Regions from separate parts of the Mesorhizobium sp. WSM4822 genome, predicted to be linked through region 2. Evidence: riboswitches for the same ligand, from Rfam matches in the RefSeq annotation. Region 2 holds a riboswitch; the other holds the start of a gene.
The links. Region 2 has a riboswitch for thiamine pyrophosphate ahead of AC0L3E_RS14800 (YkoF family thiamine/hydroxymethylpyrimidine-binding protein). Riboswitches for the same ligand answer to the same signal wherever they lie in the genome.
Positions count from the first base shown of each region.

Region 1: linked by a shared signal. The riboswitch ahead of thiB (thiamine ABC transporter substrate binding subunit) and the one ahead of AC0L3E_RS14800 (YkoF family thiamine/hydroxymethylpyrimidine-binding protein) in region 2 are both predicted to bind thiamine pyrophosphate.

Region 1 is NZ_JBVVQM010000003.1:160,367-164,965, forward strand. It holds gene thiP (thiamine/thiamine pyrophosphate ABC transporter permease) at 1-1,418, opposite strand, end outside; gene thiB (thiamine ABC transporter substrate binding subunit) at 1,670-2,668, opposite strand; TPP riboswitch at 2,712-2,826, opposite strand; gene AC0L3E_RS08820 (thiamine diphosphokinase) at 2,914-3,558, shown strand; gene AC0L3E_RS08825 (ABC-F family ATP-binding cassette domain-containing protein) at 3,560-4,599, shown strand, end outside.
Region 2 is NZ_JBVVQM010000005.1:363,772-368,370, forward strand. It holds gene AC0L3E_RS14785 (ABC transporter substrate-binding protein) at 1-363, opposite strand, end outside; gene AC0L3E_RS14790 (ABC transporter ATP-binding protein) at 356-1,123, opposite strand; gene AC0L3E_RS14795 (ABC transporter permease) at 1,126-1,872, opposite strand; gene AC0L3E_RS14800 (YkoF family thiamine/hydroxymethylpyrimidine-binding protein) at 1,976-2,584, opposite strand; TPP riboswitch at 2,575-2,688, opposite strand; gene AC0L3E_RS14805 (RodZ family helix-turn-helix domain-containing protein) at 2,884-3,204, shown strand; gene AC0L3E_RS14810 (formyltransferase family protein) at 3,244-4,275, opposite strand.

The DNA.
Region 1 (4,599 bases), on a different contig from region 2:
AAAGCGAAGGCCGTGGCGAGCGGGCGCCGCAGCGACGGCCAGTCGACCAGCATCAGCCGGTTCCAGCCCGCAATGCCGAGCTGTGCGCAGAGCCGTTCGTGACGCTCGCTCGCCGCATCATAGGCGGGACGCACGGCGCGCAGGGCGAATGGCATCGCCATCACCGCGTTGACGGTGACGACCATGACCGGGGCGATGGCAAAGACATCGCCGGCATGGCGCAGCAACAGGAACCAGCCGGCGCCGACGACGATCGGCGGCACGACAAGGACAAAGCCGGCGCCTGTATCGGCAGCGTGTTCGAGCAGTGTCTTTGCGCCGGCACGGCGGTTCAGCGCCAGTGCCCGCCGCGCCATGGTCAGCGCCAGCGACAGCATCACCGAGAGCAGTGCCGACAGGAAGGCCAGCACCACGCTGGTCAGCGTTGCCTGCCGGACAGTGGCCTCACCGGCCAACCGGCCGAGATCCGCACCCAACCCGGCCATCACGGTTGCCGCCATCGGCCCAACGACGAACAGCAGCGCCAGGATGATGAGTAGCGCGTTCAACCAGGTCTCGCTCCGATGGACTGAGAGATACCGACGTTGCGCGACCGGCAAATTGGTGTCGCCGACCACATTGGCGCCCAGGCGCGTCAGGGCCAGCACAACGATAAAGGTCAGGGCAATCTGCAACAGCGTCAGTGTAACGGCCCGCGCGGGATCGAAATCAAAGCGCAGCGCCTGGTAGATGCCGACCTCCAGCGTCGTCGCGGCCGGCCCGCCGCCGAGCGTCAGCACGATCGTGAAGGATGTGATGCAGAGCATGAACACAAGCCCGGCGACGCCGGGCAGTGCGGCGCGCAGCGTTGGCCATTCGATCAGCCGGAACGCCGGCCGCGCCGCCATGCCGAGTTGGCTCGCCAACCGCCATTGGTCGGCCGGTATGGTCTGCAGCGCCTCGAGGAACAGCCGCGTCGCCAGCGGCAGGTTGAAGAAGACATGGGCGACGAGGATGCCGGACAGGCCATAGATACCCGGCCAGCTTCCGCCGCCGATCAGGGCAAGCACGCCGGCGAAATAGCCGGCACGGCCATAAAGCGCCAGAATGCCGAGCGCTGCGACAATAGCCGGCAGCGCCAACGGCACGGCGAAGATCTGCAGGATGAAGGCGCGGCCGAAGAAACGTGGATGTCGCGACAGAGCCCGCGCCACGAACAGCGCCGGGATGGCCGAAAGCAGCGTCGAGAGCGCCGCTTGCCAGAGCGTGAAGCGAATGACGCGAAGCAGATAGGGATCGAAGGCTGCCCAGGCGCCCGAGAAATCATGGGCGCCCTCGAAAAGCAGGCCGGCAAACGCGCCGCCGATCAGCAGCGCGATCGCGGCAAGCGCGACAATGCCGGCGCTGACGCGGGGATCGGCTGGATGGCGCGTACGCATCTCGCGCTATCCAACCCTGCGACGGGTATTGATCGAGGGGAATATCTGGCGAAGGCCGAGCCCACCCCCCTCTGTCCTACCGGACATCTCCCCCTCAAGGGGGGAGATTGCGCACTCAGCCGCCTTCGCTATTCTCAAGAGTGGCAGGACTAAGAGAGGCGATAAAGCTGCCGATATCCCCCCCTGAGGGGGAGATGGCCGGCAGGCCAGAGGGGGGCGGCTTGGCGCAAACATGCGACGCGGCTCGCGCCCTACTTGCTCATCACCGCAAGCCATTCATCGACCCAGGCCTTGCGATTGGCAGCGACCTCTTGCGGGCTGAACAGCAAGGTCTTGGTCGGCTTGACCAGTTTATCAAAGGCCGGATTGAGCGGCTTGTCGGTCTTGCCGGCCGGGAACATCCAGTTGGTCTCGGGAATGGCATCCTGGAATTTAGGCCCGGTCATGAAGGCCATAAACTTGGCCGCCAGCGGATTCTTGGCTCCCGTCGTGGTGATACCCGCCACCTCGATCTGCAGATACTCGCCCTCCTCGAAGGAGGCGGCCTGGTAGCGCCCGGTGTTCTCGGCGATCATGTGATAGGCCGGCGACGTCGTGTAGGACAGCACCATCGGCGCCTCGCCCTTGGTGAACAGCCCATAGGCCTCGCTCCAGCCCGGCGTCACGGTCAGCACCTTCGGCTTGAGCTTGGCCCAGGCCTCCGGCGCCTTGTCGCCATAAACCGACTTGACCCACAGAAGCAGGCCGAGGCCCGGCGTCGAGGTGCGTGGATCCTGGATGACGATCTTGTCGTCGGCACTGCCTTCGACCAGCTCTTTCAGGCTTTTCGGCGGGTTCTTCAGCTTCTCGGTGTCGTAGACGACAGCGAAATAGCCGTAATCAAAGGGGACAAAAGTGTCGTCGCTCCAGCCGCCCGGTACATTGACGTCGGCCACCGTGCCATGCGGCGCGAACAGGCCTGACGCCTTGGCATCGGCGGTGAGATTGGTGTCGAGGCCAAGCACGATATCGGCCTTGGTCGATGCGCCTTCCAATCTGACGCGGTTGAGCAGCGCGACGCCGTCGGCGACCGAGACGAACTCGACATCGCAGCCGCATTCGGCCTCGAACGCCTTCTTCACCACGGGACCCGGGCCCCAGTCGGCGGTAAAACTCTCATAGGTGTAGACGGTGAGCTTGTCCTTGGCCAAGGCCGGTCCGGACAAGGCCACGACCGTTGCTGAAACAAGAGCGTATAAAAGCGTGCGCATCGGCGCCTCCTTCGTTCGAATTGAAAGGAATTGAGGCGTCGGACTGTCCGAAACGTCTAATCCCTCCGCCGGTACAAACCGGATCAGGTTCAGCGGGTTGGCGAGACTGCCTCTCAGCCGGTCCGCGAAGATCGCGTCCGGCACCCCGTTAGAGCGTTTCGACACATAGGCCGGGCCGATCCGCCACGCAAGTGGGAGTTTGCCGCCTTCCGTTTCCCGTGCCGGGCTGGTAAGGGCCACACGATATGAGCACATTCACCATCCTGCTTGGCGGCGATCTCATCCGCACGCCACGGCTCGACCGTCAGGTCGAAGGCTCCCGCGTCATCGCCGCCGACGCCGGCATAGGCCATGCGCAGTTGCTGGGCCTCGTGCCGGAGCTGTGGGTGGGTGATTTCGATTCCGTGCCGGCGAACCTGCCGGACGATCTCGCTTCCGTGCCGCGCCGGACCTTCCCGGCGGAAAAGGACCAGACCGATGGCGAACTTGCCATCGCCGCCGCACTCGAGCGCGGCGCGACCCGCCTGGTGCTAGCAGGTGCTTTCGGCGGCAAGCGAGCCGACCACGCTTTCCTGCATCTGGCGCTTGCCTTGCGCCTGGCCGAAGCAGGGACCGATGTGCTCCTGACCAGCGGCGCCCAGGAAGGCATTCCCCTGCTGCGCGGAACGGCCGGCTTCGACTATGCCGATGGCACGCTGTTTTCGGTGCTCGGCTTTTCCGAGCTTGCCGGGTTGACCGTCACCGGCGCCAAATGGCCGCTGAACCACGTCAAGGTGGCCTTCGGTTCGTCGCTGACCATTTCCAACGAGATCAAGGGCCGCCTCGAAATCGCGCTCGGCCATGGCCGCGCGATGCTGCTCGCTCATCCCTATCCCTTACCTGAAAGCTGACATGGCCCCGCCTCTTCTCAACCTCGACGGGATAAAACTGACCTTCGGCGGCACGCCGCTGCTCGACGGCGCCGCCTTGACGGCTTCGGCCGGCGACAAGATCGCACTGGTCGGCCGCAACGGGTCGGGCAAGTCGACCCTGCTGAAGATCGCCGCTGGCCTGATCGAGCCGCAGGACGGCGAGGTGTTCCGCCAGCCTTCGGCAACTGTCCGCTATTTGCCGCAGATGCCCGACATGGAGGGCTTTGCCACTGTCCGCGCCTATGTCGAGGCCGGGCTTGGCCCTGCCGACGATCCCTACCGCGCCAGCTATCTGATGGAGCATCTCGGACTGTCGGGTGAGGAACGTCCGAACGATCTGTCGGGCGGCGAGGCGAGGCGTGCTGCCCTTGCCCGCGTCATGGCGCCGGAGCCAGACATCCTGCTGCTCGATGAGCCGACCAATCATCTCGACCTCTCGGTCATCGAATGGCTGGAAGAAGAACTCATCCGCACCTCCTCGGCACTGATCGTCATCTCGCACGACCGCCGCTTTCTCGAACGTGTGTCGCGCGCCACCATCTGGCTCGATCGCGGCCAGACCCGCAGGCTGGACAAGGGCTTTGGCCATTTCGAGGAATGGCGCGACCTAGTCCTGGAGGAAGAAGAGCGCGAGCAGCATAAACTCGGCCGCCAGATCGTTCGCGAAGAGCATTGGCTGCGCTACGGCGTGACGGCGCGGCGCAAGCGAAACATGCGCCGGCTCGGCGAGTTGCAGACCATGCGCCAGCGTTTTCGCGGCCATCGCGGTGCCGAAGGGTCGGCGGCCATGGTGGCGAGCGACGCCGCCGAGTCCGGCAAGCTGGTGATCGAGGCGAAGAACATCGAGAAGAGCTTTGGCGATCTAACCGTGGTCAAGGGGTTTTCGACCCGCATCCAGCGCGGCGATCGCGTCGGCCTGGTCGGGCCGAACGGCGCCGGCAAGACGACGCTCTTGAAGATGCTGACCGGCGAGATGAAGCCGGACGCCGGTTCGGTGCGGCTCGGCACCAATCTGGAGAT
Region 2 (4,599 bases):
GAAGACCACGCGGCCGGTTTCCGATTGCACCACCGCATAGACGCCCTTCAGGTCCGCTCCGGCGGTTCTCTGGGTGAACAGGCTGATGGTGCCGTTGATGCCGAAATCGGCGACGCGATTTGCAACCAGCGTGCCCGCACCGGTATCGCTGTAAGGCAGGATGTCGACCTCGAGCCCGGCCTCGCGATAGAAGCCCTTGTCGCGGGCGACGAACAGTCCGATGTGGTTGGTGTTGACAGTCCAGTCGAGGGCAACGGTGACCTTTTGTGCCGATTGTGCTTGGGCTCGCCCCGATCCGGCAACGAGCGGAAGGCCTGTGGCAAGGGTCAGCAACAAGGCCTGCCGGCGCGTCAAGTCAGTCATGATCGTGTCCTTTGGATGGGGTGGCGTTGAGGATGATGTCGAGAATCTCGGCCTCGAGCGTACTTGCCTGGCGCGCGGCATCGCCGCCAAGGCTGCGCGGGCGCGGCAGCGGCACCTTGATTTCACGCACGATGCGGGCCGGGCGCGCCGACAGCAGATAGATGCGGTCGGACAGGAACACGGCTTCGCGCACGTCATGGGTGATCAGGAGCGCCGTCCAGCGATGATGCCGCCACATCTGTTCCAGCCAGCGCTGCATGGCCGTGCGGGTCAGCGCGTCGAGCGCGCCGAACGGCTCGTCGAGCAAAAGCATGTCGCGTTGCTGCACCACCGTGCGCAGCAAGGCCGCGCGCTGGCGCATACCGCCGGACAGTTGCGCTGGAAAATGCCGCTCGAAGCCGGCAAGCCCGAATTCGGCAAACAACGGCGCAACGCGCGCCCGCGCCGCCTGTCTCCTCATGCCTTGCACTTCGAGCCCGAGCGTCGCGTTTTCGAGGATGCGCCGCCACGGCATCAGCGCGTCACGCTGCGGCATGAAGGCGAAATGCCTGCCGTGGTCGTCGAGCGGCGCGCCGTCGAACAACATCTCGCCCTCGCCATGCTCGGCGCCGGTCAGGAGCTGGAAGAGTGTCGATTTGCCGGCGCCCGAGGGTCCAAGGATCGAGACGAATTCACCAGCGCCGACGCTAAGCGAAATATCGGCCAGCACGTCGAGCCCACCGAACGCCTTGCGCACATGCCGCAGTTCGAGCCGGCTCATCGCTAGGCCCCCTTCCCGGCGGTTTCCTTGCCGGCCCGCTCCCAGGGCATCGCAAGGCGCTGCAGCAGTACAGTCAACCCGAACAGGACAAGGGTCAGGGCAGCGCTCACTCCGACGGCGGCAAGAACCAGGTCAGGACGGAAATTGTTCTTGGCGTTGAGCATGTAGATGCCCAGCCCCTTCGCGGCCCCCGCATATTCGGCGAAGATCGCGCCGACCACGGCGTAGGTGATGGAGATCCTCAAACCAGCGAAGAAATAGGGCAGCGCCGAAGGCAGCCGTGCCAGCATGAAGATGCGCCAGCGCCCTGCTCCCATGGCGCGCAGCATTTGCCCGATCTCGGCCTCGGTCGACTCATAACCCTCGACTAATGCAACCAGCATCGGAAAGAAGGTAACCAGCGCCACCAGCATGATCTTGGGCGCCAGCCCGAAGCCGAACCAGAGCACCACCAGCGGCGCGATCGCCACCAGCGGCAAGGTCTGGCTGACGATTAAGACAGGAAACAGCGCACGCCGCAGCGGCTGGAAGAAGTCGACCAGCATCGACAGCACGAAGGCAGCGCTGAGCGAACAGGAGAAGCCGAGCAGCGTGGCGCCGATGGTCGGAATGGCGTTGTCGGCCAGCGCCTGGCGATTGAGCAGCGCTTGCTCGAAAACGCGCGACGGCGCCGGCAGTGTCGTCGGCCTGATGCCGGAATAGGTGGCATAAAGCTCCCACGCCAGCAGGAGCAAACCGACCGAGATCATGGCCGGCATTGCCTTGACAAGAAGGCTCGCGATCGGGCGCGAAGCGACTGATGATGTGGCCACGGGAGACAACCTTTGACGGCAGCGCGAAAGCGCGGCTGGCTCAGACAGCCGACGGGCTGTTGGCCGAGACCGTGACGTCGAGGGTTACGTGGCCGGCGCCTGGTCCGAAGCGGCAGAAGGCCTCGTCCAGCGCCGAAAAGATCGCACCGGCATCACCGCGCAGTTTCGTGCAGAAATGCTTGGAACGCTCATAGACGCCGGACTGCTTGAGAAAATCGATGCAGCCGTAGATCTCGTCCATGTGGTCGTCGGTGCCCATCACATAGAGCGAGAACTGCGCCGCCGCCGACTGGCCGGTGGCAGCAGCATTGCGCACCGCCGCGATGGCCGCATCCTTGCGCGGGCCGAGTGGCCCGACAGGCCCGCCAAGTGCATCGGAGCGGCAGATCGGGTCATCCGGCTCGCCAGGGCACCCGCGCGAGATGGCGGCCGACAACACGCAATGTTTGCCGCTGCGTGCCGCCGCCACGAAGAGGTCGCGCATGGCGGGAAACAGCACTTCGGGCGGCCCGACCAGCAAGGTCGAGATGTCGTCGGTCTCGATCCTGAGCTTGTCGCGCCAGGGATCGAGCGCACCGAGCGCGCCAAGAATGACACCGACGAATTCGTCGGTCATGGGGTATAGGGAAATCTGTGCGCCTGAAAACATCGCCCGCCTCGCTCCGCTGGTATTACCCAGATCAGCTTCTAGGGTCTGTGGGCTTGCCGCCCCCGTCTCAGCCCCGACCGTACGGAGCACCCCTGTGGATGTGCGCCTTAAAGCATCATTCGAGTTCAAGGGAAAGCCGTTTTTTCAGAGCACTGCGCCAAAAGCATTGCGCCAGTCACGGTGCGCCTGAGCGGAATTTTGTCGGGAACCTTCGCCGCCGCGACCGGTTGTCCCCACAGTCGCAACGCGATCACTTTCGTAGAAAACAAGCGACGACTTCACAGAAATGGAGACAAACCATGTTCATGAAAATCCTCGCAGCTTCCGTTCTCACCATTGGTCTGGCCACGTCAGCCATGGCGCAAAGCGCCGGCAGCAACAACGCAAATGGAAGCGGCAGCGGCAAATCGGTGACGGTTGAGCCGAACACGCCGGCTTCACCGAATACGGTCGAGCCGGACACTGTCGACCCGGGCACGACCAACAGCACGACTGGCACGGTAGGGGACATGAATTCGAACGCGGATCAGAATTGCCCGACCAACCCGCAAGGCGCACAGACGGACGCCGATGGTAACGCGACGGCGCCAACGGTAAACGATAATAATTGTGGCAAGTAACCGCACACAGATGAAGCCGCTGGGCATCGCCCAGCGGCTTCATCCGTTTCTCTGGTCCGCAGCACTCGTTTTGCCGAACAGCCGGATTTGTGGAGCGGGTTTTCCGGCGGGCGGGCGCAAAAACAGGTGTTTTGAATTGAGCAGCCGTTTGAGCACTCTACCGTAGGTAAAATACAGGACCCGACCGTTGGCGAGATCGAATTCCACTGTTCCCCACCGCCTGACCGGAGCCTTTCCTGTGCAAGGCCCCAGCCTTCTGATCTGGAATCCCAGTCTGACTTTGCGCGTTCCGATTTCAAGATAGATGCCTGGCAGAAGGCCGAGCACATGCCATAGCCGTACAACATGCTCGACCGACATGGCCGGCGAGATTATCAGGTGGCTGGGCTGAAGCCGTGCCCAGACGAAGTCGCCTTTCGGCTGCGGCATTCCTGACAACAGCCCCCGGCAGTAGGCCGGCACCGCCTCGCTCACCAGAATCCGCATAGCGGTTGCCGTGCTGTCGGCCAAGGCTTCTCTCGAGGTCCAGTCAGCTTCGGAAAACGGCACCTGCCCGAGAATGTCACCCTCGTCAAAACCGGCGGACATCTTGTGGAGCGTGACGCCGCCATGAGCCGCACACCGGCCGTCCACGGCCAAGCGCTGGGTCGGATGTGGCCCTCGATAGTCGGGGAGCAGCGCCGGGTGGAGGTTGACCCCGCCTTTGGAAAAATGGCCAAGAACCTCTTGAGGGATCAAGACAGGCAAAGTGTAGCAGACCAGCACATCGGCGCGGAGGTCAGACAATTGGCGACCAAGCGCATTCCAATCGTAAGGGCGGCCAAATTCGATCAACTTGACAGGCGTGTTACCGACAAACCGCCTGAGCAGCAGCTTGCGTTGAAGCCTTCGTCGGAAATTGCCGATGCTGAAACCGGTGGGACGACGCCGGAACCCGGGCACGATGATCGCGCCAATTGCATTTCCAGCCTCTAGCCAGCCGGCGAGCAGAGGCCCCGTATGGTTAGAGATATCGAGGACAAAAACGGCTGTGATCGGCTCCGAGTGATCGGTCGATTCGATCGGCCTCATCTTCGGCGGCTCAAACGGGCCGACAGATCAGGGCGAGCTTGTCAGGTCGGCTGAGTGGAAGGCGATGCCAAGGCAGTGACAACCGAAAGACGCTCGCGTTTTACAAACACTGGCTTTTCGTAGATTTTCTTCACGGCCCGTCTCCCGAAATCAACTCTTCCTGCGCAATTGGACCGCGATACGGCAGGCTGTCAACCACCTGACCGTGTTTGCCTACCGCATCCGCATTCGCCGTTGACGAAGGCGTTCGAAGAGCGCTCGGACGTTGTGAAAGCTCAATGGCCGACGCGACACGGTGCGCTGACTGAAAGGGGTTTGGATGCG